4 regions of the Agarivorans aestuarii genome follow, and region 4 is predicted to be linked to each of the others. Evidence: predicted binding sites of a transcription regulator. Region 4 holds the regulator's gene; each other region holds the start of a gene.
What was found. Region 4 encodes FNR, which switches genes on or off when oxygen is low (the NO sensors DNR and NnrR bind a similar motif). Its sites were predicted from a motif close to TTGATCTAGATCAA; they were not measured.
Positions count from the first base shown of each region.

Region 1: gltA (citrate synthase) is a predicted target of FNR. The motif match lies at 3,802-3,815, and genes of this name have one in related genera.
Region 2: K5609_RS01235 (Hsp20/alpha crystallin family protein) is a predicted target of FNR. The motif match lies at 1,789-1,802, and genes of this name have one in related genera.
Region 3: napF (ferredoxin-type protein NapF) is a predicted target of FNR. The motif match lies at 2,874-2,887, and genes of this name have one in related genera.

Region 1 is NZ_AP023033.1:2,614,266-2,622,154, reverse strand. It holds gene msbA (lipid A export permease/ATP-binding protein MsbA) at 1-1, shown strand, start outside; gene lpxK (tetraacyldisaccharide 4'-kinase) at 5-985, shown strand; gene K5609_RS12190 (Trm112 family protein) at 975-1,163, shown strand; gene kdsB (3-deoxy-manno-octulosonate cytidylyltransferase) at 1,160-1,894, shown strand; gene K5609_RS12180 (DUF2947 domain-containing protein) at 1,921-2,397, shown strand; gene gltA (citrate synthase) at 2,469-3,740, opposite strand; gene sdhC (succinate dehydrogenase cytochrome b556 subunit) at 4,140-4,520, shown strand; gene sdhD (succinate dehydrogenase, hydrophobic membrane anchor protein) at 4,514-4,855, shown strand; gene sdhA (succinate dehydrogenase flavoprotein subunit) at 4,861-6,630, shown strand; gene K5609_RS12155 (succinate dehydrogenase iron-sulfur subunit) at 6,641-7,354, shown strand; gene sucA (2-oxoglutarate dehydrogenase E1 component) at 7,479-7,889, shown strand, end outside.
Region 2 is NZ_AP023033.1:260,550-268,438, forward strand. It holds gene K5609_RS01225 (hypothetical protein) at 143-586, shown strand; gene K5609_RS01230 (hypothetical protein) at 829-990, shown strand; gene K5609_RS21805 (hypothetical protein) at 1,512-1,637, shown strand; gene K5609_RS01235 (Hsp20/alpha crystallin family protein) at 1,910-2,329, shown strand; gene K5609_RS01240 (LysR family transcriptional regulator) at 2,322-3,215, opposite strand; gene K5609_RS01245 (multidrug effflux MFS transporter) at 3,315-4,514, shown strand; gene K5609_RS01250 (condensation domain-containing protein) at 4,560-5,858, shown strand; gene K5609_RS01255 (GrxA family glutaredoxin) at 5,999-6,256, shown strand; gene K5609_RS01260 (DUF4250 domain-containing protein) at 6,422-6,616, shown strand; gene K5609_RS01265 (hypothetical protein) at 6,675-7,268, shown strand; gene K5609_RS01270 (porin) at 7,748-7,889, shown strand, end outside.
Region 3 is NZ_AP023033.1:2,466,390-2,474,278, reverse strand. It holds gene K5609_RS11600 (type IV pili methyl-accepting chemotaxis transducer N-terminal domain-containing protein) at 1-1,639, opposite strand, end outside; molybdenum cofactor riboswitch at 1,738-1,876, shown strand; gene moaA (GTP 3',8-cyclase MoaA) at 1,866-2,840, shown strand; gene napF (ferredoxin-type protein NapF) at 3,011-3,499, shown strand; gene K5609_RS11585 (chaperone NapD) at 3,496-3,756, shown strand; gene napA (periplasmic nitrate reductase subunit alpha) at 3,753-6,242, shown strand; gene K5609_RS11575 (nitrate reductase cytochrome c-type subunit) at 6,327-6,776, shown strand; gene K5609_RS11570 (NapC/NirT family cytochrome c) at 6,803-7,375, shown strand; gene K5609_RS11565 (TIGR02808 family protein) at 7,393-7,524, shown strand; gene mobA (molybdenum cofactor guanylyltransferase) at 7,602-7,889, shown strand, end outside.
Region 4 is NZ_AP023033.1:2,320,711-2,328,599, reverse strand. It holds gene ttcA (tRNA 2-thiocytidine(32) synthetase TtcA) at 1-667, opposite strand, end outside; gene uspE (universal stress protein UspE) at 748-1,680, opposite strand; gene fnr (fumarate/nitrate reduction transcriptional regulator Fnr) at 1,817-2,560, opposite strand; gene K5609_RS10850 (sulfite exporter TauE/SafE family protein) at 2,629-3,300, opposite strand; gene ccoS (cbb3-type cytochrome oxidase assembly protein CcoS) at 3,278-3,451, opposite strand; gene K5609_RS10840 (heavy metal translocating P-type ATPase) at 3,448-5,835, opposite strand; gene K5609_RS10835 (FixH family protein) at 5,825-6,364, opposite strand; gene ccoP (cytochrome-c oxidase, cbb3-type subunit III) at 6,392-7,360, opposite strand; gene K5609_RS10825 (cbb3-type cytochrome oxidase subunit 3) at 7,357-7,539, opposite strand; gene ccoO (cytochrome-c oxidase, cbb3-type subunit II) at 7,550-7,889, opposite strand, start outside.

The sequences.
Region 1 (7,889 bases), 290 kb from region 4:
AGCAGTGAAGTTTTGGTATCAAGCTAAGCAGCAACATTGGATAAAAATTATTTTATTGCTGCCGCTTAGCGGCTTATTTTACCTAGTGGCTAACGCCCGTCGTTTAGCCTTTAAATGGTCTTGGCTTAAAAGCTATCGCCCACCAGTTCCTGTGGCCATTGTGGGTAATATCAGTGTTGGTGGAAACGGCAAAACACCCGTTGTATTAGCCTTGGTTGAAGCCGCGAAGCAGCGCGGTTTTATGCCCGCGGTTGTTAGCCGTGGCTATGGCGGTAAAGCACCGCACTATCCTTTTATTGTTAATGCTACAAGCCAGTCCTCAGAGTGTGGTGATGAGCCTTTGCTCATTCATCAGCGAACTCAGTGCCCTGTGATCGTTGACCCAAACCGCAGTGCAGCTTGTAAAGTAGCTGTCGAGCAGGGCAGTGACCTGATTATTTGTGATGACGGAATGCAACACTATGCCTTGCAACGCGATATAGAAATTGCGGTGATTGATGCTCAGCGTGGCTTAGGCAATGGTTTGTGTTTACCTGCTGGTCCTTTACGAGAAACAGCCTCTAGGCTATCAATGGTAGATCTGCTTGTGAGTAACGGCGAACCACTGTTTAATGCTCATAGTCACTTATTACAGTTGCAGGCCAGTGGTTTACGCCGCGTGAGGGATCAGCAATTAGTGAAGGATGTTACAGAGTTTGAAGCAGCTATTGCAGGAATTGGCAATCCAGCGCGCTTCTTTGATTCACTTGAAGGCTTAGGCTTTGACTGTAAGCAGCGAGTCAGCTTAGATGACCACAAGCACCTTAGTGAAGAACAACATAAAGAACTCCTTGAAAAACGTATAATCATGACAGAAAAGGATGCGATTAAATATCGTCATACAGCAGGTGATGAGTGGTATTATTTACCCGTGGATAGCATGCTGCCTGATGCGTTTTATCAGCAATTTTTCTCATTGTTACAGGAAAAAATTCATGTCAGTTGAACATAATTTGTTAGAAATCGTTGCTTGCCCCTTATGTAAAGGTAAGCTGCATTACGATAAACCCAATAACGAGTTAGTGTGTAAGTTTGACCGTTTAGCCTATCCCATTAAAGATGGCATTCCGGTTCTATTAGTTAATGAAGCTAGAGAAATGTCGGCCAACGAGTTACCACAATGAAATTTATAGTGGTTATTCCAGCGCGCTATCAGTCTACCCGTTTACCGGCTAAGCCACTGCAAGATATCGCCGGTAAAACGATGATTGAAAGAGTCTATCAGCAGGCCTGTAAATCAGGTGCAGAACGCGTCGTTATTGCAACTGATGATCAACGTATCGTAGATGTTGCTCAGAGCTTTGATGCCGAGGTTGTTCTCACTTCCGCCTCTCACGAATCGGGTACTGAGCGTTTGGCGGAAGTGTGTGAAAAATTAGCATTCTCAGACGATACCATCGTTGTAAATGTTCAAGGTGACGAGCCACTAATTCCACCAATGGTGATATCCCAAGTCGCCGGTTTGTTAGAAGATGCGCCCGAAGTAAAAATGGCGAGTTTGTCGGTGCCTATATATGAGGATACAGACATTCATGACCCTAACGTTGTTAAGGTTGTGTGTGATAAAGACGACCACGCTTTGTATTTCAGCCGCTCGGCGGTGCCTCACGAAAGGGATGGGGACTGGCAATGCGAAATGTATTCTCGACATATAGGAATCTACGCGTATCGCGCTCACTTTGTTGGAGAATACCTGCAGCTTAGTCCGTCTCCCATTGAGAAAATGGAAAAACTAGAGCAGCTACGTGTTCTGTGGCACGGTTATAAAATCAAAATGGCTAGAGCCATCGAAACACCGGCTCATGGGGTAGATACTCCAGAAGATTTAGAGAAAGTACGCGCATTATTCGGCTGATCTTAGCCATTAGTAATTGAGATAATATGAATTATATTCCTTTAAATGAGCACAAGAAGGCCTGGATCTTTAGACGTGCTGATCTACCTATTAGCAGTGAAGATTGCGCCGCAATAAAACCGATGACGGAAACCCGAGCTAATTTATTGTGGAAAGACTTAGTCAGTAAACAAGTTGATCACCCAGACTTTTTCCGTAAAGGGGATTGGGCATTTAGTATAGATACCTGGAGTGGGCAGGGTAACTGGGAAACGGTATGGGATAGCGAGCAGCTAGACTTACCCGAAGAGTTACTGGTTCATCTTAATTGGCAAGATAATACAGTGGTTTATTATTGTAATGACCAACGTAATGTTATTGAAACTACTTGGGCTGTTTTTAAGCGATGTTGGAAAAACTTTTTGTTTATGGATGATGGTGCTTTATTGATTGCGAAAAAGCGTACCGAAGTCGCCCAGTTCCTTGCCAATGGTAGCTATCAATTTGGCAATAAGCCTGCTTAGCTGATGGGTTAAGAGCTAATAAAAAACCGAAGCAAGTGCTTCGGTTTTTTTATGGCGCTAAGTAAGAAGTATTACTTGAACGGACGGTGTGGTTCACCAGTATATAGCTGACGAGGACGACCGATACGTTGGGTTTCTTCTTCCATCATTTCTTTCCAGTGGGCTATCCAGCCTACTGTGCGAGATAGCGCAAAGATTACAGTAAACATGCTTACTGGAATACCAATTGCCTTAAGAACGATACCTGAATAGAAATCTACATTCGGGAATAGTTTTTTCTCTTTGAAATAAGGGTCAGAAAGCGCGATACGTTCTAATTCCATCGCTACGTCTAGTAGTGGATCATCGATGTTTAACTCGTTGAGCACTTCATGACAGCTCTCACGCATTACTGTAGCGCGTGGGTCATAGTTTTTGTAAACACGGTGACCAAAGCCCATTAAGCGGAATGGGTCATTTTTGTCTTTAGCGCGCTCAATAAACTCAGGGATACGATCTACTGAGCCAATTTCTTCTAGCATGGTTAGACACGCTTCGTTGGCACCGCCGTGAGCAGGTCCCCATAGACAGGCGATACCAGCAGCGATACAAGCAAACGGGTTAGCGCCTGACGAGCCCGCTAAACGCACTGTAGAGGTAGAGGCGTTTTGCTCGTGGTCAGCGTGCAAAGTGAAGATACGGTCCATTGCTCGTTCAACAACAGGGCTTACCTTATATTCTTCAGTAGGTACTGAGAACATCATATTAAGGAAGTTAGCAGCGTAGCTTAAGTCGTTGCGAGGGTAAACAAACGGTTGGCCAGCGGAATACTTGTAGCTCATTGCTGCTAATGTCGGCATCTTCGAAATCAAGCGGTAAGCTGCAATTTCACGGTGACGCTCATTAGAGATGTCCATCGAGTCGTGGTAGAAAGCAGACAATGCGCCTACTACACCCACCATAATCGCCATAGGGTGCGAATCACGACGGAAACCTTGGAAAAAGTGGATTAACTGCTCGTGCACCATGGTGTGGCGCGTTACAGTGGTTTTGAAGTTCTCATATTGCTCAACGTTTGGTCGTTCGCCGAACAAAAGAATGTAACAAACTTCAAGATAATCAGCATGTTTTGCTAGGTCCTCGATTGAGTAACCTCGGTGTAACAAAATACCTTGCTCACCATCAATATAAGTGATTTTTGATTCACATGAAGCTGTCGCTAAGAAACCTGGATCAAAAGTGAAATACCCTTTCTTACCTAGTGTACGAACATCAATTACGTCATGTCCTGCTGTACCAGACATAATCGGCATCTCGTATGCCTCTTGGCCTGGCAGCGTTAGGGTGGCTTTATTGTCAGCCATAGCACGTCTCCCTTGCTTGTTCTAATTGTATTGTTTTTTTGGATACAAAGCGCAGCACATTCTCACCTAGATCAAGGTCCAATGTCAATTGGCTCTGGTTGTGAAATATGGTGACTTATAGCGTTTATGTTAAATTTTCGATTTAAGTTGGCTGTTTCGTTGCGCTAAATTAGCTAAATGAAGGAAATGTTAATTGTATTTGTATAATGTGGGCGTTATACTTTCTTCGAAGTATGGCGCTAGTCCGAGCATTTTTTGCGCAATATAAATGTTAGTTTTTATACTTTAGTCTTAATTTAGGCCTTAAGTTCACAAAATTAACATTATCGCAACTCGCTGCTCTGTCCAGAGCCTCACTTTATAACCATAATAATACTCAAGGACCTGAGTGGGCAGAGAATCGTGAAAACAAAACAAAGACCAGTAAACCTCGACCTACAAACCATCAGATTTCCCATTACCGCAATTGCGTCCATCTTGCATCGTGTTTCCGGTGTGATTACTTTTTTCGCCTTGGCTATTTTGTTAGGCCTACTTGCTGAATCCCTTCAATCAGCAGAAGGTTTTGCGAATGTGCAATCCATTATGGATAACTTCTTAGTGAAGTTAATCATTTGGGCAAGTCTTAGCGCGTTGATGTATCACATTGTTGGCGGAATACGCCACTTGATCATGGACATGGGCTATTGGGAAGAACTAGATAGTGCCTCATCTAGCGCTAAAATCTCATTCATTATCACTGCTGTACTGGCGGTACTAATGGGAGTAATCGTATGGTAACTAATGCTGCAACTTTTGGCCGTAGCGGCGTACATGACTTTTTGCTCATTCGCGCAACCGCCATTATTTTAACCCTATATACAATCTACTTGCTTGGCTTCTTCGCATTTAATGATGTGACTTATCAGTCTTGGAGTGGATTTTTTGCTTGGCTTCCAACCAAAGTATTCACCTTACTTGCACTTTTATCGATGCTAATCCATGCCTGGATTGGTTTATGGCAAGTGTTAACTGATTACGTTAAATGCACTGCATTACGTGTTGGTTTACAGTTTTCTTTAACAGTTCTGGCGCTAATTTATGTTGCGACCGGCCTGTTTGTTATTTGGGGGTAAGTCGAGTGGCAATTTCTATTCGAGAGTTTGACGCCGTAGTAATCGGTGCTGGCGGCGCGGGAATGCGTGCTGCTTTACAAATTTCTGAAGAGGGCAAATCTTGCGCTCTGATTTCAAAAGTATTTCCAACTCGTTCTCACACTGTATCTGCTCAGGGTGGTATAACGGTTGCGTTAGGTAATTCACACAAAGATAACTGGCAGTGGCACATGTACGATACCGTTAAAGGGTCTGACTACATCGGTGACCAAGATGCCATTGAATACATGTGTAATGTAGGTCCAGAAGTTATTATTGAATTAGAAAAGATGGGTTTGCCATTTTCTCGGTTTGATGACGGATCAATCTATCAGCGCCCATTTGGTGGACAGTCTAAAGAGTTTGGCGGCGAGCAAGCTGCTCGTACTGCTGCAGCTGCTGACCGTACCGGCCACGCCTTGTTACATACGCTTTATCAGCAAAACGTTAAAAAGAAGACCACTATATTCTCTGAGTGGTATGCCTTAGATTTAGTAAAAAATGCTGACGGTGATGTTGTAGGTTGTACTGCAATGGATATCGACAGTGGTGAAGTGGTTTACTTTAAAGCTAAAGCAACCGTATTAGCTACTGGTGGAGCAGGGCGTATCTTTGCTTCAACCACCAACGCCCACATTAATACCGGTGATGGGGTGGGCATGGCGTTGCGTGCTGGCGTACCAATCCAAGATATGGAAATGTGGCAGTTCCACCCAACCGGTATTGCTGGTGCCGGCGTACTAGTGACCGAAGGTTGTCGTGGTGAAGGTGGTTACTTATTAAACAAAGACGGTGAGCGCTTTATGGAGCGTTATGCTCCAAATGCTAAAGACTTGGCAGGCCGTGATGTTGTTGCTCGTTCAATGATGACTGAAATCCGCGAAGGCCGTGGATGTGATGGACCTTGGGGCCCACACATCAAACTTAAGATGGACCATCTAGGCGAAGAAGTTCTAGAGAGCCGCTTACCGGGTATTTGTGAACTGTCTCGGACATTTGCGCACGTTGATCCTGTTAAAGAACCAATCCCCGTTATTCCTACTTGTCACTACCAAATGGGTGGTGTGCCTTGTAATGTAAACGGCCAAGCTATTACCCAAAACGAGAAAGGCGAAGATGAAATCATCAACGGTTTGTTTGCAGTGGGTGAAATCGCTTGTGTATCAGTACACGGCGCCAACCGCTTAGGCGGTAACTCATTGCTTGATTTGGTGGTGTTTGGTCGCGCTGCTGGTAAGTTCCTAGGTGAATACCTAAACGATGAAATAAATATGGCTGACGCCACTGACGCAGAGTTAGACCGTGCCATGGCTCGTTATAATCGTTGGGAAAATTCTACTTCAGACGGCGAAGACCCAGTTCAAATTCGTAAAGACCTACAGCAGTGTATGCAGCTTAACTTCTCGGTGTTCCGTGAAGGTGAGTCTATGGCGAAGGGTTTAGAAGAGTTACAAGTTATTCGTAAGCGTTTAGCCAATGCTCGTTTGGACGATAAGTCTAAAGACTTTAATACACAGCGCGTAGAGTGCTTAGAGCTAGACAATTTGATGGCAACTGCAATTGCAACTGCCCATGCTGCAAACTTCCGCACAGAAAGCCGGGGCGCGCATAGTCGCTTCGATTATCCAGAGCGTGATGATGCACAATGGCTATGCCACTCATTGTTTGATCCAGCTAAAGAGACTATGGGACGTCGTGAGGTGAATATGTCACCAAATCTGCGTGAAGCTTTCGAACCTAAAATTCGTACATATTAAGGAGGCGGTAATGAACGTTAATTTTTCTTTGTACCGCTATAACCCGGATACAGATACTAAGCCAAATATGAAGTCATATCAGCTTGAGGTCCCTGAGGGCTCTGATATGATGGTGCTAGATGCATTGATTTTGCTTAAAGAACAAGACCCTAGCATAGCTTTTAGACGCTCATGTCGTGAGGGTGTTTGTGGTTCAGACGGCATAAACATGAACGGTAAAAACGGTTTAGCTTGTGTTACACCATTGTCAGACTTGTTAGGTAAGGGCGACATTGTGATTCGCCCATTACCGGGCTTGCCTGTAGTGCGTGACCTAGTAGTTGATATGGGCCAGTTTTATGATAACTACGCCCGTATTAAGCCGTTCTTAATTAATGATGAACAAATTCCGCCGGCTCGTGAAAACTTGCAGAGCCCAGAAGAGCGTGAAAAGTTAGATGGTATGTACGAGTGTATTCTGTGTGCATGTTGTTCAACGTCTTGTCCTTCTTTCTGGTGGAACCCAGAAAAATTTGTTGGTCCTGCTGGCTTATTGGCAGCATATCGTTGGTTGGCAGACAGCCGAGATACGGCCACTGATGAGCGTCTTTCAGAATTAGATGATGCCTTTAGCGTATTCCGCTGTCATGGCATTATGAATTGTGTAAGTGTTTGTCCTAAAGGATTGAACCCGACAAAAGCTATCGGCCATATTAAGTCGATGCTGATAAAACGGGCTGTTTAGCAAAAAGTTAATTTTTATAATTAGCTGGTTCTAAATAGCCATTTTACTTCGGTAGGATGGCTATTTTTTTATAAAACCCTATAAAGTCATACAGTGACGTAGAAAATAAAGGGATAGCGTTTAAATGCAAAATGGCGTAATGAAGGCCTGGCTAGAGTCCTCGCATTTAGCTGGTGCTAATTCGACCTATGTGGAAGACCTCTATGAGGCATATTTAGAAGATCCTTCTTCTGTATCTGAACAATGGCAGGAGGTGTTCTCTGAACTCCCTGCTGTGGAAGGTACATCTGAAGATACCCCTCACGCTCCTATTCGTGATTACTTTCGTCGCCTAGCGAAAGATTCCTCTCGTTTTAGCTCTCCGGTTGAAGATCCTCAACACGGTGCCAAACAAGTTAAAGTATTACAGTTGATTAATGCTTACCGCTTTCGCGGACATCAGCATGCTCAACTGGATCCTTTAGGTTTATGGCAGCAAGAACGAGTTGCCGACCTTTCTCCAGAATTTCATGCTTTAGATAGCGCAGACTTTGAA
Region 2 (7,889 bases), 2.1 Mb from region 4:
GTAGTGGCATGGAAATAGCAAGAACCCATTGCGTCTACTACTCTTTAATAAAAGCACCTTACCAAGCTTGGCAAGGTGCGAGATGTAAACCAAACCATAAGAGGAAGTAGTTCACTAAACTAACGTTGCGTTGGAGGTTGTTATGGGTATTGCATTATCGTTAATGATTGCAGTATTGGTGTTGGCAAACATGGTTCAGGCAAAGCCTAAACTGGCGCTCGACTTTAGTGTTGAGAACGAGCTCGAACAACCTCAAGCTTCTAGTGATTTATTCAATGATATTAATTGGTTACAAGAACAGCATTTTAGTGCTCGCAGCGCTAGCAGTAATCAGCTTCCTACTAATACTACCGAGCAATCTGAATTTTTACGTTACCAGCAAGTGCCGCAATGGCGTGCAAATTGGCGTGGTGGAGTGCGCTGGCAAGCGCAAAATAACTTGTTGTTTCGTGCCAAAGGTAACCGTTTGTCGGGCCACTTAACCTTGTCGAACAAAACGCTGTGTGCAATTTGCAAAACGCAAATCGACACCACAGTATGGAAAGATGGCCACGTACAGCTGCAGCTAAAGTCTTACTTTGAGTAACTGGCCATCTATCTTGATGAGCACTGTTGATGCTAAGTGCAATGCCGGTGTTTACTTTATAGCCAGCTCTGGGTAAATAAACTTAGGCTTTTGCTGTTTTTAGTATTATCAAATCAGGTTTTCTAAACCGCTATTTCTTCTTCTTTAATTCCCAGCAGATTAAAACCTTCACGAAATGTTAATTTTGATATGGCTTGAGGGTAAATCATCAGGATATACTCCTAAAAAAAGAGGAGATTATCTTGGGCTATTTGTTGTTGGCCTTAATGCTTGTATTAGTTTTACCCGCAGTAAGCTTTTTTCTCGGTTATATCCACCTTTATCTAGAATATGGCGTGGTGGTGTCGGCAACCATTATTGCATTATGGCTTTTCTTCGATTTCGTAAAAATCAAAAAGCGCTAAGCCTAGCCTGTGAGCGGCCTGCGCTCTAGTTTTATAACTGTCTTTTATGTCATTAGTTACTATTTTGAATAATTATTCACTAGGCTTTGTTTGAATGATAGCTCGGTGTAAGTAACTGATTCATCTATTGTTATTTTCTCGGCTTAACCCGAATATAGCCAAACAGATATAAAACACATTTTATACATGCCAAAAAGCTATAAGTAATATTTTCTTATATTTTGCCTTGTTTTTAAGTTGTTGTTTTTTATGGGTATTATTTTTTGTGGATTTGGCTTGCATCCCCAAAGTGGTAAATTAGTACTTCACATTTCTAGCAAAAGCCTATAGATTACCTCCCGCAAGACTGAGCTAGATCAAGAAATGTTTGGCTAAATGGAATTTTTACTGATTATTTCTTGTGCAATTTTTATTCACTAGCTAGCCTTACTTACGCAAGTGGCAATAAGCAAAATATAACGAGAAATTAAACATAACATTTAACTTTTTCACCCTTGCAACAACTTAGGAGATTTATCTAAATGGAACAAGACCAACAACAAACGATGCGTTGTTTTGCAACTGGTAAAGGTTTTTTTGTGCGCCTTCCAATCAGTGAAGATATTGAAGCAAAAGAATGCGAATCAGATGTTGAAGCGGCCGAGTAAACTACCCCGTAGTTGCCTTTTTAACTCGTGACTCGAACTAACGCTTGTTACATCCTAAACCGCTAGCTTTGGCTAGCGGTTTTTTTATGCCCGTCTCCTACCGCATAATTTGTACCTTTTCTTAGCCTCAAAATAATAGTTATCGATGAGTTTGCTTTAGGTCAAACTCGCTAGTTATTTTGGCCTCAACTTCCTGTTAGGCCAGTTTGTCTCTACTAAAATTAAATTGAGTAAGCTGTTGTTTAGTGTTGGTTCTAACTAAGGAGCTTATTATGAACATGTTACCTAGAGATCATTGGTTTGGAGAAGACCATTTATGGGAGCAGCTTTTTAGCCCACAATTTGCCATGCGTGATGATGGGTTTTTCCAACCGCGTGTCGATATCATCGACAAAGAAGATAGCTACTTATTTGTTGCCGAGTTACCTGGTGTGGCTAAGGAAGATATTGATGTGCAGCTACACGATGGTGTGTTGAGCATTCAAGCCAAAATTGAGCAGCAACACCAACAGCAGGGTGACAGTGTACTGCGTAAAGAACGCCGCAGTGGCTTTTTCCGCAGAAACATTAATGTTGGTAAAGCAATTCAAGCTGAGGATATTAGCGCTGAATTAGTCAACGGCCTGTTAATGCTTAAAGCGCCCAAAGCTGTTGCTAAGGTGAGTGAAAAGCAGCAAATAGAAATTAGTTAAGCGGAGTACCGCCTTGGCTTTGTTCACGTAAGTGCTGTAAAAAGGCGCTGATATTGGGGTTTTCGAAACGCTGAGCTGGATAATAGGCGCATACGCTGCGTTGCTCAGACAATAAGCCGGGTAGCACTTCAACTAACTTCCCGTCTAATAGATGTTGTTGTACCAGATCTTCTGATACTAATACTACGCCCATATGGTGAACAGCTGCTTGAATGGCTGCCATAGGGTCATGAGTAACAAAGCGACAAGCTTGGTTAAGCACAGTGCCTTCATTTAGTTTTACACCGCCTGCTTTGATTTGCCCTTGCACCAACAATAGCGGTAGAGCTTGCAGTTGCTTTGCGCTTTGTATTGGGCCGCAGCCGGCTAAAAATGTGGGGCTGGCAAAACACTTCACCGCGTAATTAAATAGATGCAGCATGCGATAGCTAGTGCTATCAAAATTGTCTAACTGGCGCGTTACTACAATGTCGAGTGATAAATCTGGAATTTCCCCTGGCTCTACCTCTAATAACTCAATATTAAGGTGCGGATGCTTTGGTAAAAACGAAGCTATTAAGGGCGTCACAAATAAACTGCCCGACACCGCAGGAGCGCCAATAGTGAGGCTGCCTGTTAAGCCAAGACTAGAGGGGCCAAGTTGTTGGCGCATATTATTGAACTGGCTTAACCAATCGCAACTTTGCAAATAAAACTGCTGGCCTTGCTCGGTGGTGCGCACCCTGCGAGTGGTACGTAATAGCAATTGGCAATGCAATTGTGACTCTAACCAAGAGATGCGTTTACTGCAGGCTGAGGTAGTAATGTTGAGTTGCTGCGCTGCTTGCACAAAGCTGCTGCTTTCCACCACTGCTACGTAAGTTTGCACCGCGTTCAACCAATCCATATTCGGCCTCTTTGATTAATTGTTTCCTGCTGGGAAATAAATCATGTCTTTGATGAATGATTATCCGCTTTTGGCTTTGTTTTACAATGAAGAACGCTGATGTATTGGAGTTTATTAGTGAGCTATTCGCGAGTCCCGCTGTTTTTTTCTATTGCCTTTATTGCTTGTTCCCAGTTAACCAATGGATTGCTGGCGCCTGCCTTACCAGAAATGGCCACGCATTTTGCGGTAGAAGAGCATTTAGTGCAGCGCCTTATTGTGGTGTTTATTTTAGGCTTAGGCATATCCCAACTATTTTATGGCCCGCTAGCCGATAGTTATGGCAGGCGACGGGTATTTTGGATGGGGCAGGCAGTCTTCCTGCTGGGTAATCTACTCACCTTTTTGGGCTTTAATCATCTTGATTTGTTATTAGCTGGTGTACTTATTCAAGGTTTAGGCGCAGGCAGTAACCAAATACTGGCCCGCTGTTTAATTAGTGACAGTTACCGCGGTAAAGAGCTAAAGCATGGTTTTGCTTGGTTGGGCATGGCGGCGTCGGTTATTCCCGTTTTAGGTCCGGTTATAGGCGGCATAGTGACGGCTTATTGGGGCTGGCACTATCTATTTGTGATCATAGGTATTGCTGGCGCGAGTTTACTGATTATTGCTGCCAAGCTATTGCCAGAAACCCAAACAGAAGTTGGCCCGCCGCTAAACTTGAACCGTGTGGCAAACGACTACTTAAGCTTGGCCTTCGATCGCCACTTTATTCATTACTCTAGCTTTGCTTGGATCGCCAGCATTGGTTTGATGTACATGATTAGTAGCGCACCTTTTGTATTGCAGCATGGCTTTGGTTTGTCGGCTGATGATTTTGGTTTAGTGATGATAATCCCTGCTGCAGGCTTGGCTTTGGGCAGTGCTTTTACTCGCCGCTTTAACGGTCGCTGGCCAGAGCAACACATTTTGCTGCTAGCGTCGTTGCTGCCTTTTATTGCAGCCTTTATATTGCTCACTCATGCAAGCACGTTAATTTGGGTGATAGTAGCGATGAGTTTGATCAGCATTAGCGTAGGAGCTATTTATCCTATTTCTCAATCTGGTCTGTTTGGACACTTTTCGGGGCAAGCTGGCACGGTGTCTGCCTTAAGTGGCACAACGCAGATGACCCTTACCGCCTTAGCCGTTGGTGGCTTAACAACTGCCTTTATGCCGAGCCCAAGTGCGATGGCGATCATATTTAGTGTGATGGCTTTAGCCTTAATACTCAACATGGTGATCCAGATAGTGAAAGTGAAAGCACCAACTATGCAATGATTGCTGCTTATTGAGTTATCTGCAGTTTACTTGCTTTAGGGGGTTATGATGACGATTCGCCAATTGGGAAAAACTGAATCTTTGTTTGCCGAGTTAACCAGCACGGGTGCCATGTTGGTGGTGAATGCGGTGACAGTGACAGGTAAGATAAACACTCACTTTATTCCGCGAATCCATCAGTTATTGCAACTTCGCCACCCGTTTTTGTCACTGTGTTTAAAACAAGTGGCGCAGCAATGGCAGTGGCAAGAGTGTTCTAACCAGCCAGAACTTGAAGTGGCGGAGATTGATGAAAGCAAGCTGCCATTTTCCCGAGCACTGCGTGACTCCATGCAGCAACAAACTAATACTCCGCTCAACGTTGGCGGTCCGCTTTGGCGGGTATCGGTTTTGTTAGGTCAGCAGCAATCGGCTCTGGTGATTAGCATGCATCACAGTATTTGTGATGGCTTGTCGGCGGCTTCTTTGTTAGCTGAGTGGTTAGAGCGGCACCAGCAAGTGGCTCAACAAATGGTGCCAGATATTCAGCGCTTAAGTATTCGCGCTGGCGTTCACCAAGCCTTGGCCATGGATGAGTACTCGCCTGACGATAACCCTTTTGCCACTCCGATTAGTCCGGCTCAAGCAGGAGTATGGCTAAACCAAGCTGGTTTAACGCAAAACCAACAGAATAAACTGGAGCTGTTGAATTTTAGCCAGCAACAATCTCAGCGTTTATTAGCGATAAGCCGTAAGCATCAAGTGAGCCTAACTATTACTCTTTATTGCGCAGCGATTGAAGTAGCCGCAAAGATTGCTCGCTCACCAGTGAGTAAAGTAAGTGCAGGCGGTAATGCCAATGTTCGACCAATAGTTGAACCACCGGTAAATCAGCAAGAACTGGCTTGTTATGTTTCTATGTTTTCTTTTGAAGTGGCTAACGATTCATCGCAAGGCTTTTGGCAACGCGCTCAGAAAATTAAACAGGCCTATAAAGAGAAAGTCGACTCTGGTCTGCACTTGGTGTCGTGTAACGACAATTGGTGGGAGGCGCAGGCACCACGCCGCGCCGATGATGAAATGCAACAAGTGGCTGGCAGGTTCAATTGCTTACACCTATCTAATCTTGGGCCTTTAGAGCTGGTGTTTGACTCTTTGGAAGGTTCTGGTTTAGTTCCCCAGCAATACTATTTTACTGCCGCTCAGCATTTGGTAGGGGCCATATTTTGGCTTGGCGCGCAGAGTGTCGCTGGCGCATTAAGTCTTACGGTTAATTGTGTAGAACCGATGGTTGACCAAGCAATGCGTAACGACTTTAGCAGTTTGCTTAAACAACGCTTGTTAGGCTTAATTGAAGAGCGTTGAGCGATGAAAGATAAAGCTAACAGACGAGGTCTATAAGATTTGATAGCTAGTACCTATCGCTAACAGTGAAATATTCGATTTTTTTATTTAGTAGCTAGCCGCTATAGTAGGGCTAATTCACATTGGTTTTGGAGTTTAAGATGTTTGCAGTAATTTTTGGTCGCCCTGGTTGCCCTTATTGTGTTCGTGCCAAGCAGATCGCCGAGCAATTAAGCGAAGCACACGAAGACTATAACTACCGTTATGTTGATATTCATGCTGAAGGCATCTCAAAAGCCGATCTTGAAAAAACTGTAGGTAAGCCGGTTGAAACGGTACCGCAGATTTTTGTTGACGAGAAGCACGTTGGCGGGTGTACCGAGTATGAAGCACTAATGCGCGAACAGTTTGATATTTAATACAAGATTACCTCACTAAAGCCCGGCACTCGCCGGGCTTTTTGTTGCTTATCACTTAAGTAAACAAAAAAATACAGCATTGTTGCTAGCGCTTAGCTACAAAAGTGAGGATTGTTTAACTAAGCTCAAATTAACTCGATGTAGCCAATAGATGAGGAGTTAATTATGGATGCGAGCTATATGTTGAACCTCGAAGCCAACATCTTATTAGGTATTGTGAATGAGAAACTGCGCTTAGAGTGTAACAGCCTAGAAGACCTAGCCTTAACCTTTGGTTTTGAAGAGCGTTCTTTAGCGCGCCGTTTAGAAACCATTGGTTACCATTACGATGTGATAACCAATCAATTTAAGGCTATTTAAACTTGGCTTAAGTTACTGAATGTTAGACACTGTTGATGTGTCTAACAGGAGGTGACCGATGCTAAGAAAAATAGGATTATTATTGGCGTGCTGTGTTTCGCTGCCCGCACTCGCGGATGTAAGCATTGGTGCTGGTTATACTTTTGGTGGCGAAATGACCGACCTAGACACTGAACAGACCTATTCGGTTCGTTCGGCTCCTTCTTATATGGCCGCCTTTGATTTTGCTACTAGTCGTGGCGAAAACCGCAAACGTGAGACTTACGAAAACTACGTGGGAGCGTTGGTGTCTTGGCAAAACACCGAGATGGACGACTCGGCCAATACCGATGTTGACGTGGTATATGCTCATTTAACCGCATCTCGCCGATGGCAATATGAAAACTTTGAAACCTTTGCCAGCGGTGGCGCCGGTGTTACCCATTTTGCTGCCAGCCCAGGTAGTGATACCCAGCGCTTTTCTATTAGCTTAGGTGGCGGTTACTTTTATCACCTCACTGAAAACCTCGATTTAAAATTAGAAGGCCGTTTATATGGTACCTTTGTAAACGAAGGTACCAGGATAGAGTGTGGCCCTGGCTGCCAAGTTACTTTTGTGGGTAGTTATTGGTCCCAATTGGGCTTAAATTTGGGGCTAAACTACCGATTTTAACGTCATGCTCTAACGATATATTCTTCTGGTAAGCGCTGAAAAATATCAGCACTTACTAGGGGCTGTTAATCTTTCGCGGTTAAATTTTGTTCGCGGTTAAATTTTGTTCGCGGAAAAATCGTTTTAGGCGCGGTAAGGCGTGTGTCGGCTAGCATTCTAGGTAAACACGTCTTAACAAAGCATAAAACGATTTTAGCCGAACCCTTCGGGCAGCGTTTGTGGCTTATTTCTACTGCGTTATCAGCTTCTCATGTAGTAAAGCTTCTGCCTTGTATAAATAAGCCACAAATGGCTGCAAAAATCAGCTCGAACGATCAACAGCCCCTAAATAAACTGCTTAAAAAATAAACGCTTACAAACTATTCAATAAAGTTCCGCTGTCATTAATCTTTAATACTTCAGTCACCTAGCTGTAATTTTTCGACCCTAAGATTTGTTCAACTTTTACTTGATGTACTTCACATTTTTTAGGGATTAAAATGAAAAAGCTTACTATTATCGCTCTAGCGGTTGCCGCTGCTTCTGGTTCAGCTAACGCTGCTAAAGTTTACGAAGATGAGAAACACGCTGTTGATTTATACGGCCGTATCTACGCTGGTTACACTGCTGGTGACGATGCTG
Region 3 (7,889 bases), 150 kb from region 4:
ACGATTGCTCAAAACGAATATCTCCATCTAAACGCTGAGCACGTTCTTGCATAATTTGCAGTCCGTAATGGTCGTTAACTTGTTTTAGTTTGCCGCCCTGTAAGCCGTTATCTGCTACTTCAACAGAAATAAGCTCAGAGTCGCCAACACATTTAACCCAAATTTTATCACAGTCAGCATGTTTTAAAGCGTTTATGATCGCTTCTCGAACAATTTGTATTATGTGAATTTGCTTATCAGCTTCAACCATATCGTTTGATATATTTGTCTCAAGTTCAATGACTTGAGAGTTCTGGGTGTTTAACTCTTCTACTAATACTTGTAGTGATTCAACTAACAGGGCACTTTTAATGGTTAAGCGGAAGGTAGAAAGTAACTCTCTCAGTTGGATGTATGCCGCACTTAGTACCGATTGTATTTCTTCACTAATCTCCATGCTTTGTTGGCAATCGCAGGGAGTTTGCTTAAGTTGGCGTTGTAATAAGCTAGTTTGAATTTTTAAGTAAGATAAGGTTTGAGCCAAGGAGTCGTGTAACTCTCGAGCAATAGTGGCGCGTTCTTCCATTAGCAACAATTTTTGTTTTTGTAACAAGCTTTGTTCAAAACGCAGAACTTTTGTCACGGTGCGGCAGTAACTGGTAACAATCGCCGCTCTGTCTTGAGGGACCGTTGGCAACTGTAAAGAGCCGTATTGCTCTTGGTTAAGTTGTAAAGATATTGGTTCTTCAAATTGCACATTTTGGTGCTGTAACTCTACCTCTATGTCTAACTTGTCGATGTATAGTTTGGCACCCTCTATTCCTAGAGTTTCGCAAAGTAACTTTAGCGACTGCTCTAAATGCTCTTCATTTAGGGTACTGTTAAACAGAGTTTGCTCTAGGTTATATAAGAAGTTTAAATCGCGGTTGGCACGGCGTAGTTCTTTGGTTTTAGCTTTAACCTGGTTTTCAAGGGTTTGGTAAGAGTGATCTAAGTCTTGCGACATAGACATTATGCCCTTGGCCAAGGTTTCCATTTCAATACTGGCATAGGTAGTTGGGACTGATATTTTAAAATCACCCTGTTGCACTTGTTTGGCCGCTTCTACCAATCGGTAAATGGGTTTTGAAATATTTCGTTGAATGTAACAAAGGGTATAAACAGCGATAAATGTAATGATGGCAAAAGCGATTAATTGAAGCAGGGTAAGAGAGAAGACTTTGGATTCGGAGTTATACTGAGTTTCTGCTACAAATTGGTCGATTAGGTCGACAAATCCCACGATCTCGTGGTCAAATTCATCAATGTTCTTTTCGATAACAAAAGGTTTAAGCTGTACCCAACGTTGTTTTACTTCGAGGTAACGCTGCGCGATCACATCGTTGTGTTTTGCAGCCTTAGTTAATGCATCACTGTTTAGTGAGGTCTCAAACTGCTGCATTTTTCGTTCTACTTGTTTGTCGTAAACGTTTAAGGCGTGTGCCATTCGATAACTCTGCATACGCAAAGACCCAGCAATATTTATCGCTTCTGCATCATTTAGACTGTTTACTAATGTGGTTAAGGAGCCAATCGCCACTAGGGCAAATAGAAACATCATCACACTTAACAAGCGGATTACCGCTGTGCCAATCGAGCGTTTACCAAAAAAACGTTTCAAAAATAAGTCCTTTTAATTCAACAAGCTTATCCAACTAATATCACAAAGCAAGTGTAACCGTTTAAGAAAGCACTTAACAAATTAAGATTTATTGCATAGCATTAAAGTATCACCGAAGTCTAAATCGACCTAAGTCACAATGATATGGCGTTTAGGCCCTTAGCATCGACTAAGCAGGGTAGAGTTCAGAAATGGCTTTGCCTCCCGCATTTGGAAAGGTTGATTTATGTTATCGGATTCATTTTCCCGAAAATTTTTCTATTTGCGTTTGTCGCTTACCGACGAATGTAACTTCAAATGTAACTATTGCTTACCTGATGGTTATCATTGCGAAACGCCCCATAGTAATCTCAATTTATCTGAGATAGCTCAGCTTGCTGAATGCTTCGCTAAATTAGGCACAAACAAAATTCGTCTTACCGGCGGAGAACCAAGCCTAAGAAAAGATTTAGTCGAGATCATGGAAGTATGCGCAAATACTACCGGCATTCAGCAACTTGCGATGACTACCAACGGCTTTAAACTGGCGAATAACGCTAAGCGCTGGCGTAATGCGGGGCTTACTCATGTAAATGTAAGTGTTGATAGTTTAGATCCACGTCAGTTTGAGTTAATCACCGGTACCAAAACTTTCACTAAAGTGATGGCCGGAATTGATGCAGCACTAGAGCAAGACTTTACTGCGGTAAAACTCAATGCTGTGCTCATAAAGCAGATGGCCCAGCAAAACTTTCGAAAGTATTTGGAGTGGATTAAAGACCGCCCGGTTGAAGTCCGTTTCATTGAGTTAATGCAAATGGGTGATCAGCCCGATTATTTCCACAAACATCATGTTGCTGGCTCTGGATTTAAACAACTGCTACTCAACGAAGGTTGGGAGCAGCAAATTCGAGCGCATAACGCTGGGCCTGCTCAAGTCTTTCAGCACCCTGATTACGCCGGCAAAATTGGCCTTATCATGCCTTATTCCAAGGATTTTTGTGCTACCTGTAATCGCCTACGCATTTCTTCTCAAGGTAAACTGCATTTGTGTTTATTTGGGGAAGAGGGAGTAGAGCTCCGCGACTTACTGCAAAACCCATCTCAAATAGACGTATTAAGTAAGCGTATTGAAGATGCATTACAAACTAAAAAAGTTAGTCATTTCCTTCACGACGGTAATACCGGCGCTACTCCACATCTCGCATCAATAGGCGGATAAGTTTTAGTGCGTGATAGAAATCACGCACTATACTTGATCTAAATCAATCATTTGAGCAAACACCCCTTAAGGGGTATGTTTTTGATTGTTAATAAAATTTACGCTTAACCCCAAGAAATTTAGGGTGGTTTTACCAGTAATGTTAAAGCCTGATTTCGTAAGGAAAACTGATGTCTGTAGACCTGTCTAAACGTCGTATGTTTAGTACTAACAAAGCGCTTCGCAGTAAACAACATCACTCTCTACCTTGGTTACAGAAGACAATAGAGTCTGGTTGTACGCAATGTGGAGAATGCGTCAAAGCATGCCCTGAACAGATTATTGTTAAGGGTAATGGCGGTTTTCCAGCAGTTGATTTCACCAAAGGTGAGTGCACATTTTGTTACGACTGTGCAACGTCTTGCCCCGAGTCTTTGTTTCACCCGAAGCAGCAACCTGCTTGGTCTAATTCTGTTGACGTTAATGCCTCTAAGTGTCTGGCACAAAACGGTGTTTATTGCCGAACGTGTAGTGATTCCTGTGAGCAAAGGGCCATTAGCATTAAGCCATTACTAGCGGGAAAAGCAGAGGTAAAAATTAATTCTGAGCACTGCAACAGTTGCGGTGCTTGTATTTCAGTATGTCCAAGCCAAGCCATTGAAATAAAGGAAGTTGGATGAACGAAGAGTACCATATTAGTAGTGCGGTGGTGTTGTGCCAACCAGACCGTATTAAAGAAGTCATCGACCAAATTAGCGATCTGGAAGGACTAGAAGTACACGGTTTTAACCCCGAGGGGAAAATCGTTGTTTCTATCGAAAGTCAGACACGCAATAACATCGTCACCACCCTAGAAGACATCGGAAAATTGGAAGCAGTACTAAGCAGCAACCTAGTATTTCACCAATTTGAACCAGCTAATGAGGAAGTATCATGAAATGGACTCGCCGACAGTTTGTTAAAGCGAATGCGGTAAGTGCCGCAGCCACCGTTGCCGGTATTAGTTTGCCAGCAAGTGCCACCAACTTAATTACTTCGTCAGAAGAAACAAAAGTGAAATGGGATAAAGCTCCTTGTCGTTTTTGTGGTACTGGCTGTAGCGTATTAGTGGGGTCTCAAAACGGCAAAGTGGTTGCCACCCAAGGTGACCCAGAATCTCCAGTGAACAAAGGCCTTAACTGTATTAAGGGTTACTTCCTTTCTAAGATCATGTACGGCAAAGACCGCTTAACAACGCCCTTGTTACGGATGAAAGACGGCAAGTTTGATAAAAATGGCGAATTTGCTCCAGTATCTTGGGATCAAGCCTTCGATATTATGGCTGAGAAGTGGAAAAAAGCACTTGCCGATAAGGGGCCAACTTCAGTAGGTATGTTTGGCTCTGGCCAATGGACCGTTTGGGAAGGTTACGCTGCTGCTAAACTTCATAAAGCCGGTTTTTTAACTAACAACATCGACCCTAATGCGCGTCACTGTATGGCTTCGGCTGTTGGTGGTTTTATGCGCACCTTCGGTATTGATGAGCCTATGGGCTGTTACGATGACCTTGAAGCTGCAGATTCGTTTGTGCTTTGGGGCTCAAACATGGCTGAAATGCATCCAATTTTGTGGTCTCGCTTAACCGATCGCCGCTTGTCTGCGCCACACGTTAAAGTTCACGTACTGTCTACCTTTGAACATCGCAGCTTTGAATTAGCTGATAACGGCATGGTGTTTACGCCACAAACCGATTTGGCAATTCTTAACTACATCGCGCACTACATCATCGAGAATGACAAAGTTAATTGGGACTTTGTAAACAAACATACTCACTTCAAACGCGGTGAAACAGATATTGGCTACGGACTACGTCCAGAGCATCCATTACAAAAAGCTGCGGCTAACCCTGATTCAGGAAAAATGACCGATATGAGTTTCGACGAATATCGCGAATTTTTGCAAGATTATAATGTCGAAGCGGTGGCGAAGCTTTCTGGCGTACCTGCCGAGAAATTGGAAGCGCTAGCGAAAGATTATGCCGATCCAAATGTTAAAGTCACTTCGTACTGGACCATGGGCTTTAACCAACATACTCGTGGGGTATGGGCAAACAACTCGGTGTACAACATTCACTTGTTAACCGGTAAAATCTCAGAGCCTGGCAACAGCCCATTCTCACTAACTGGCCAGCCATCTGCATGTGGTACCGCCCGTGAAGTGGGTACTTTCTCGCATCGCTTGCCAGCTGATATGGTAGTGGCTAATCCAAAACACCGCAAAATTGCAGAAGACATTTGGAAGCTACCAGAAGGAACCATTCCGCCTAAACCTGGTTACCACGCTGTATTGCAGAACCGTATGCTTAAAGACGGCAAGCTGAACGCTTACTGGGTTATGTGTAATAACAACATGCAAGCCGCGCCAAATATAAATGAAGAGGGTTTGCCTGGTTACCGCAATCCTGAAAACTTTATCGTGGTATCCGACCCTTACCCAACAGTTACTGCCCAAGCAGCCGACCTTATTTTACCAACAGCAATGTGGGTAGAAAAAGAGGGCGCTTACGGTAACGCTGAGCGTCGTACCCAATTCTGGCACCAGCAAGTATCTGCACCGGGTGAAGCTAAATCAGACTTATGGCAATTGGTTGAATTTTCTAAGCGCTTTAAGGTTGAAGAAGTGTGGCCTGCAGAGTTAATAGCTAAAAAACCTGAATATAAAGGGAAAACCTTATACGACATTTTGTTCCGTAACGGCGTAGTTGATCAATTCCCTGTTGAACAAGTAAACGCCGAGCTCAATGACGAAGCAAAAGATTTTGGTTTCTACGTTCAAAAAGGTTTATTTGAAGAATACGCTGAGTTTGGTCGCGATCACGGCCACGATCTAGCACCATTTGATACTTACCATGAAGTACGTGGTTTACGCTGGCCTGTGGTTAATGGCGAAGAAACACGTTGGCGTTTCCGTGAAGGCTCTGACCCTTATGTAAAAGCTGGTGAAGAGGTTAACTTTTACGGTAAACCCGATGGCAAGGCACTAATTATTGCTACGCCTTACGAACCTGCGGCTGAGTCTCCAGATGAAGAATACGATCTGTGGTTAAGCACTGGTCGCGTATTAGAACATTGGCACTCAGGTTCTATGACGCGCCGAGTTCCAGAGCTATATCGAGCGTTCCCTGATGCGGTATTGTTTATCCACCCAGAAGATGCAAAACAACGTGGTTTTAAACGTGGTGATGAAGTGATGATTCAATCACGCCGCGGTGAAGTTAAATCACGAATTGAAACTCGTGGCCGTAACCGTCCACCTAAGGGTTTAGTGTACATGCCTTGGTTTGATGCCAAGCAGCTCACCAACAAATTGACCCTAGATGCAACAGATCCGCTTTCTAAAGAAACCGACTTTAAGAAGTGTGCTGTTAAGTTAGCTAAGGTTTAACGCTATTAAAAGCATTGAAAGCCCCTCGCTTTCAATGCTTCGCTAAGAAATATTTGCCAAGGTGGCGGAGAGAGTATTATGAAAATGCGAGTTTTATTATCTGGTCTATTAAGCAGTTTACTGCTTTGCGGAGTAGTAGTCGCAAATGACTACGTAAGTAATGGTGGTGTAGCTTCACTGAGGGGCGACACCGAGCTAAATACCCAAAGCTCAGCAGCTGGCTTAAAGTCAGTGGTTGAACAAGACAAACCCTATGATGCCGATTATGTGTTTCAACCACCGTTGATCCCACACCAGATTCGTCATTACGAGATGAGCCTTAACGCTAATAAGTGTTTATCTTGTCATAGCTGGAAAAATGCCCGAGAAAGTGGGGCAACTAAAATTAGTGTAACTCACTATGAAGCGCGCGACGGGCAAGTATTGGCGGATGTGTCTCCTCGCCGTTACTTCTGTTTGCAATGCCACGTGCCTCAAAATGAAGCGGCCCCGTTGATTGAAAACGAATACGAACGCGTAGAGTCTTTACGCTAAGCATTAGTTTAACCAGAGGCTAAATTATGAAGTTATTGAAGGCATTTTGGCGCAAACTCAGTACTCCCAGCAAAGCTGCTGTGGGTGTTGTGCTAGCGCTTGGTTTTACAGGCGGTATTCTATTCTGGGGTGCGTTTAACACTGGTATGGAAGCAACTAATACCGAAGCGTTCTGTTCTGGTTGTCACGCGCCAATCGTAGCTGAGATACAAGAAACTATTCACTATTCAAACCGTTCAGGTGTGCGTGCTATTTGTTCGGATTGCCACGTTCCACATAACTGGACTGACAAAATTGTACGTAAGGTTCAGGCAAGTAAAGAGCTGGTAGCCTTTGCTATGGGTACGATTAACACTCAAGAGAAATTTGAAGAGCGCCGGAAGTATTTAGCAGAGCGCGAATGGCATCGTATGAGCCAAAATGATTCTCAAGAGTGTAGAAATTGTCACGAGTTTGAATTTATGGATTTCTCAGAGCAGCGTCCTCGCAGTGTTGCGCAACACTCAGATGCGTTAGCTAGCGGGGAAAAGACCTGTGTTGATTGTCACAAAGGCATTGCTCACCGGTTACCGGATATGAGTGGTGTTGAAGGCTGGTAGTAAAATAAGGAAAACACATGAGTACTTTGGAATCAGTTTTTTGGCATGTTTTGGGCTATGCAGCCATGCCAACCATTTTTGTAATGGGATTCATTGGTGTAGCAGTGGTTTCTTTAGCGGTTTTGTCCAAATGGGATAAAGACCAATAAGTTAGCACGATAAATCTTTTCATCTAAACGCTTAGTAGGCATTATTAGCCTACTAAGTCGTTCAAGCTTGTAATCAAATGCATTCAAATTCCCTAGTAAAGTTAACAGGAGTTGTTCTCGCTGGCGGCAAATCTCAGAGAATGGGAAGCGATAAAGCAGCGCTACAGTGGCAGGGGAGTAGTTTACTTAAATCTAGGCTTAGTTTGCTTGAAGAGACATTAAATAACGAATGTTATGTGAGCGGCAACTATCCTGAGTTTCGTCATATCAAAGATTCTAGTGAATCGAAAGGACCACTGTCCGGCATACTTTCATGCCTTCAAACCCTTAACCAACAGTTTTGCCTGTTTATCCCTGTTGATATG
Region 4 (7,889 bases):
TTTGTTTAATTGCCTGACGTTGTAGGTTTTCCTGTGAACCACAAAGGTTACAGGGGATGATAGGAAAAGATTTTAGCTCAGCATATTTTTCCATATCGCTTTCTTTGCAATAGGCCATCGGGCGAATAACCACATGCTTACCATCATCGCTAACAAGTTTTGGTGGCATGGTTTTAAGCTTGCCGCCATGGAACATGTTTAAGAATAGCGTTTCTAGAATATCGTCACGGTGATGGCCAAGGGCTATTTTTGTAGCGCCAAGCTCAGTAGCCGTTCGATACAATATTCCACGGCGCAAACGCGAGCATAACGAGCAGGTTGTCTTACCTTCTGGGATCTTATCTTTAACAATCGAGTAAGTATCTTCTTCTACTATTTTGTATTCAATACCTAGGCCGTCAAGGTACTCGGGTAATATGTGCTCTGGGAAGCCCGGTTGTTTTTGGTCTAAATTAACGGCAACAATATCAAAGTGTATCGGGGCATGAGCACGCAAGTTCATTAGTATGTCTAGCATTGCATAACTGTCTTTACCACCAGATAAACAAACCATTACCTTGTCACCATCTTCAATCATATTGTAGTCGGCAATTGCCTGACCAACATGACGACGAAGTCGCTTTTGTAGTTTGTTGTGGTTGTATTGTTGTTTTGCTGTAACTGACATAGTGTGTTCCCAATAAAAAAGCGGGGCTATTATATAACCCCGCTTTGCTTAAGCAATGTTTTACGTTAGTTAAGCACTATCTATTTTTGAAAAGGACTCACAAAGTTTTGCGGTTTAAGCGCCAATAAATCACAGTCTAATTGGTCAATAACATGTTCAGCTGTATTACCAATAAGTGCCGCACTAAAGCCGCTTCTGCCAGAGGTGCCTAATATAACGATTTCAGCATCTATATCGTTTGCCACCTCGGGGATAACGTCATCGGGTAAGCCTTCTTCTAGATGTGTAGTAACCGCTTGTTCAAATTGTTCTTCTACAAACTTATTGAGTGCGGTTTTGTGGAACTCCATGACGTTCTTGTTGTACTTAAGCGGGTCAAAATCTGGTAACTCTATGGCAATATTCACCGGAGCTGCTGGATAGGCAGTAACTACATGTAAATTAGCATCGAGTAACTTGCTTAGATCTTTTGCTTCATTTGCTATTCGTTCATTTAACTTGTGATGCTCTTCGTCTTCGGCACCAGCGTGTATCGCAGCAACGATCTTGCCTTCCGTTGGCCAATCATGCTCTTTTACCATCAATACTGGCGTAGGGCATTTGCGCAAAATGTGCCAATCGTTAGGTGTGAAAATAATAGACTGTAAAGTTGGGTGGGGGTGTGTCGCTTTCACCACTAGGTCGTGACCAAAGTCGAGTACTTCTTCAATGACACTTTCGTATAATCGATTATTCCAAACTACCTTAGTTTCTATTTCTATACCAGCGGTGTTTGTTGCAGCAATTACTTCATTTAACCAAACATTACGCTCCTCTATAACGCCTGAGCGCATTGCTTCACGTTCTTCGCCTGAGAGCATGGAGGTCATTTCGTAAGAAAAGTCATAAATAGTGAGTAGAGCTTTGATTTTTGCCTTGTCTTCTTTTTGTGCAAGAAACACTGCACGAGACAAAGCCGCCTGGGTGTCGTGAAGGGGGTCGATAACCACCAAAATATTACGATACTTAATCATAAAGCAGCTCCTAGAATCGTCTGGAATAGCTACTTAACTTTAGCTCATTTTGTAGGAAATAAATTAGAGATAGTTAACACTGACCTAGATTTTTTTACCATAGATTGATGTAAATCAGGTCAGTGTTATTAGATACTTAGCTTTGTTTGGTACCAGCTAGTTGGCGGAGAGCGTCTCGGTCTGTTATTGAGATATACTTGCCTTTTACTCCAATCATATCTGCTTTTTGGAAACGACCAAGTAAACGGGAGATGGTTTCTACAGTTAGCCCTAAATAGTTGCCGATATCACCACGCGTCATTGTTAAACGAAACTCTCTAGGCGAGAAGCCTCGTTCAGAAAATCGTTGCGATAAACCGTTAAAGGCAGCTAAGCGTTCTTCAGCATTTTTCTTGCTTAGTAACAAAATCATCTCTTGGTCTGCAACAATTTCGTTACTCATTAAGCGCATCATTTGACGGCGTAATTTTGGCATGGTGGCAGACAATTCATCCATGGTATCAAACGGAATTTCACATACCATCGATGTCTCTAGCGCTTGCGCAAAACTAGGGTGTTCTTGGTTATTAATGGCATCGAAACCAACTAAATCTCCAGCTAAATGAAAACCGGTAATTTGTTCATCACCTTGCTCGGTAATGGTATAGGACTTAATTGTGCCAGAGCGGATGGCGTATAAGCTTTTTAACTTATCACCAGCAGCAAATATTTCTTCACCTTTCTGTATAGGCTTTTTACGCTCAATAATACTATCTAAGCGATCTAGCTCTGTCTCGTTAAGAGAGAAAGGGATACATAACTGGGCGATACTGCAATCTTGGCAGTGGATTTCACATCCACCAGTTTGGATTCTTTGACTAGCTTTTGGGTTAATGCTCATACTCAAACTATGCTATAGGAGTTCGAGGCAATTCTACTCTTTATGTAATAAGTTTTCTAGATCTATTGCTACAACAATGTAACAACTTGGTAGATCCCCAGACATAAAACACTCAATCCTGAAAACACTTGTAATATTCGATTTGTCATTAGTTTAGTCAATTGTTGGCCCAGTAATACAGCCAGCAACATCACACTAAATGTACCTAAACCAAAACTAAACATCACGCCTGCTCCGTTTAGCCAATGTGCTTGGCTAGCACTTAATACCAGAGTTGAATATACCAAACCACAAGGTAGCCAACCCCATAACATGCCTAAAGGTAGGCTGGCTACTGGATGTTGTAGTGCTAACATCTTACTTGCCCTAGGTTGTACCTTTGACCATAAACCTTTTCCAAGTTGTTCTAGGGGAGTAAGAATGGACCACCAACGAGTAAGGTGGATGCCCAGTAAGATGAGCATTATTGCAGCAAACCATTGCAAACCAACCAACATATAAACCGAGCGATGAACTTGGCTAATGGCTTGAATAGAGCCGGCAACAATAGCACCGGCAATCGAGTAGCTTAGGATGCGGCCTAGGTTAAAACCGATACTTACTAAAAACTTATTGGAGGAATTGTTTGCGCGAGACCCTAAGATGCAAGCGATGCCGCCACACATTGCTATGCAGTGCGTGGCGCCTAATAAACCAGTGATAAATGCAGCAGCAAAATCAGCTTGGGCGATCATCGTCATGTTTGCTCTTATTTTTATCGTCAAACAGTATGTTGATACCTTGGCGGTCTAAGTCTTCGAATTGTTCGCTTTTAACAGCCCAGAAAAAAATACCAATTCCTACACATACAAAGATGAGGGCGATGGGGATCAAGACAAATATAATACTCATTGCTTGTTTAACCTTAAGGAATTAGTGAGTACCGCCAGGGATGATAACGACATGCCAATAGCGGCCATATAGGGTGTAACTATACCTGCTACTGCCAAGGGCAATATCAGGGCATTATACCCCAAGGCCCACGCGAGGTTTTGCGCAATAATCTTTTTTGTCTTTTTAGCAAGGTCCATTGCAGTAAGTAAGGTAGTAAGTTTGCTGCCGAGCAACACCGCGTCTGCACTAGATTTTGCGATGTCGGTGCCTAAACCCATAGCAACCGACAGCGGTGCAGCAGCCAAAACTGGGCCGTCGTTTACTCCATCGCCAAGCATTAACAGGTGAGGGGACTTTTGCGTTTTAGTTCTAACCACTTCAAGTTTTTGCTGAGGTAAAGCGCCGCTGGAGATGTCGGTGATATGTAACTGTTTTGCAACATATTCCACTTGTGCAGAGTCATCTCCAGTTAACATTGAAAGCGAGATGTCTCGAGTTTTTAAACCTTGAGAAAACCTAACAGCGTCTTTTTTGATGGTATCTGAAAGATAAACTCTGGCAGCTAACTTATCATCGACCATTAATACTAGTTCGAGCATTCCAGCTTTTGGTTCGGCTGGTTGACCACAAAAGGACGCTTTACCTAGTTTGAGCTGTAAGCCTTTTACCTCTCCACTTAAACCTAAGCCAGTATGGTGTTCTATATTTTTTGCCGTGTAGCTCTGGTATTCGCTAAAGGCATTGGCAATTGGATGGGAGCTTTGTGCTTCTAAAGCACCAATCAAGTTAAGCGTTGTCGTCTCATCAACATCATCACGGGTATTAACGTGTTTAATTTGTAGCTTGCCCTCGGTAAGTGTTCCTGTTTTATCAGATACCACTGACGTGACTTTAGCCAGGCTTTCTAATACGTGCCCACGTTTAACCAATAAGCCTGTTTTAGACAATTTATGGGTGGCCGCTGTCAATGCAGCAGGTGTTGCTAACGATAAGGCGCAGGGGCAAGTAGCAACTAAAACAGCAAGGGTAATCCAAAAGGCATCTTCTGGTGAATGAAAATGCCAGTAGGTGTAGGTGAGCGCGGCGATCACCAGCAAACCAAAAACAAAATAGCGGGCTACGCTATCGGCTATTGTTGCTATCTTAGGTTTTTCGCTTTGCGCCTGCTCTTGTAAACGCATGATATTAGCGATAAAGGTATTTTGCGATACCGCTTCTACTTCTAAATGAACAGTTTGTTCATGGTTAATCGTACCGGCAAATACCTTGTCACCGTGCTTTTTAGTAATAGGTAGTGATTCGCCAGTAAGTGAAGACTCATCAAATTCACTTTCTCCAAACACCACTTGTCCATCGGCTGGCACCACCTCGCCAGGCAAAATGACGATGATGTCTGAATGTTTAAGCTGGCTCGCTGCAACCTTTTGTTGTTGACCGGACTCATCAATCCGCATAGCCAACTTAGGCACTAACTTAAGCATATTAGAGCTGGTTTCACTGGCCTTGCGTCTAGCACGCAACTCGAGCAAACGGCCAAGCAATAACAAAAATGTGAACATAGAAACCGATTCAAAATAGACTTCACCAGTGCCGTTTACCGTGGCATACAGTGACGCACTATAAGCGCCTAATAATGCAATGGACACTGGTACATCCATATTGAGAGTTTTCGCTTTGAGGCTTCGGTAAGCACCAAAATAAAAAGGCTGAGCCGAGAATAGCAACACTGGGGTTGCCATGATTAAGCTCACCCAGCGAAAGTAATCTCGATAGATAAGCTCCATGTCATCAAACAGATCACCATATAGCGCAATGGCAAACATCATTACTTGCATGGTGGCTAGTCCGGCTACACCAAGTTTTAGCAAATGGCTACGGTATAACTTGCGATCTATTTCTTCTTGCTTATCAGTTTGAAAGGGAGTGGCGTTATAACCAAGTTTTTGCACACTTTGCAGTAGCTGGCTTAACTTAACGTGCTGGTCATCCCACACAAGCGTCGCACGTTGGGTGGTCGAGTTCACATGAATTTTCTGAACACCGGGAATATGCAATAATTGCTTTTCGATTAACCAAGCGCAAGCAGCACAGGCAATGCCTTCGATTGAGAGTAAAACCTCTTTGCTGTTTTCGTTTTGTGCAACAAACTCTAGCTGAACGCTTTCGTCATCATATTCCAACATTTTAACTAAGGCGTCTGGGACTAAGCCTTGAGCACTTGGTGCCGCAGCTGTCCTATGTTGGTAATAGTCTTCTAAACCACTTTCAATAATTGTTTGCGCAACGGCAGCACAACCTTGGCAGCACATTGCTTGAGAGCTACCGAGAATTGAAACATGTAGATTTACACCTTTGGGAATAACTTCGTTACAGTGAAAACACAGGCCTTGATTACTTGCCATCTATTTCTTCTGCGTTGTAAAGCGGGAGTTGTAATTCTTCCTGTAATCTCCAGGAATCATCCATTGGACTAACACGAATAAACCAGCGGCCAGAGTCATTTAAGTCATCGCCAAAGCGGTAGCGACCGTTACCATCAGCAGTAACGACATAACTGCGGTCATTTTTTGCGAGAGTTTTATGCGCTAATTCAATTTTGAGTGGTTGGTTTTTTAAGGATTCAGGCAAGGACATATCCAATACCAAACCGTTGGTGGCTGGTGAAACAGATGCTTTGATCCCCAATTGAGCCGCTTTTTCAATTAACGACAAGTCAGCGTTAATTGCTTTACCTTTTTTGTAGTAAGACTCAACCACCATGTCGTTGTTAGTTGTAGCAGCAATATAAAAAGTAGTTAGGCTAGCAACTACAGCAGCCGTAGGCAGCGCAATTAAAAACCACGGCCAAAATTGTTTATACCAAGCTTGTTGCATAACAGCATACTTCCATTCACAAGGGGGGCTTAAATATAACAAAAAAAAGCGACGCATAGGCGTCGCTTTTTATAAATTTTAAGTCTATTCGCTCTTAGAAAGCTGATAAACGTAGGCAGAAATAAGCTGGATCTTATCTTCTCCTAGAATATCCTTCCAAGCTGGCATTACACCGTTACGACCGTAGCGTAGGGTTTCTTCAACAGCACGACGTGAACCACCGTATAACCAAATACCATTGGTCAAATTAGGTGCGCCAAGCGTTTGATTACCGGTACCATCAGCGCCGTGACAAGCTGCACATACTGCGAAACGGCCTTTACCATTTGCTGCATCTACATCGTTAACCTTACGGCCAGATAAGCTTAGAACATAGGCGGTAACTTCTTTAATACCATCATCACCTAGTACTGCTTCCCAACCAGGCATTTGACCTTGACGACCATGCATAAGGCTAGCTTTAATCGCTTCGCCGCTTCCGCCATATAACCAATCGCCGTCGGTTAAGTTAGGGAAACCCTTGCCACCACGAGCTGAAGAACCATGACATTGCGAACAGTTTTGTAGATACAAGCGTTGGCCAATTTTAACCGCTGCTGGATCTTCAGAAAGTTCTTCTACGCTTCGGTATTCGCCTGATTCGTTGTACGCAACTTGGCGGAAAACTTCGCCAAATCGTGCATCAGCTTTTTCTAGCTCGCCTTGATATTGGTTAGCGACATTGCCGTCGTAAGCGGCAACGCGCTCTTGACCTTCTGCAATGCTCTTAATGCCCATTTCTGAGCTCTTCCAACCAAGAAAACCTTGCCAGTTCCCTAAGCCAGGATAGGCAGCTAAATAAACCAACGAGAAAACAATGGTGATAATAAACATATAAGACCACCACTTAGGAAGAGGGTTGTTTAACTCCTCAATCCCATCAAACTCGTGGCCCATTGATTCACCTTCTTTTACGCCGGTGTTGTTTTTATTACATGCCCTTAGCAGCAAGAAACATCCTGCGATGCTGCCTAAGGTTATTACAGTAATCCACACGCTCCAAAATGTGCTCATTTTTTCTGTGCTCCTTCAAATTCCTTTGTCGGGCTAGTTTTAGGCTCGTCGGCAAAAACCAAGTTGGCAGCTTCAGTAAAATCCTTTTTGCGTTTCTTGCTGTAGGCCCAGGCAAAAATGCCAATAAATATCGCCATTAAGAATGCAGTATATAGGCCGCTAAATGTACCAAAGTCCATAACTAACTCCTTATTTTAATGCTGTACCCAACACTTGTAAGTAAGCTATCAAAGCTTCCATTTCGGTTTTGCCTTTAACGGCTTCTGCTGCGCCTTCGACGTCAGCGTCGGTATAAGGCACACCAAAATGGTTTTTAAATAGCGCTAGTTTCTTACCAGTTAACGAGCCATCTACTAGGTTTTCCTCTAACCAAGGAAAACCAGGCATGTTTGACTCAGGTACTACATCGCGTGGATTAATAAGGTGTACGCGGTGCCACTCATCAGAATAACGTTGACCAACACGTGCCAGATCAGGTCCAGTTCGCTTAGAACCCCACAAAAATGGGTGTTCCCATACGCTTTCACCC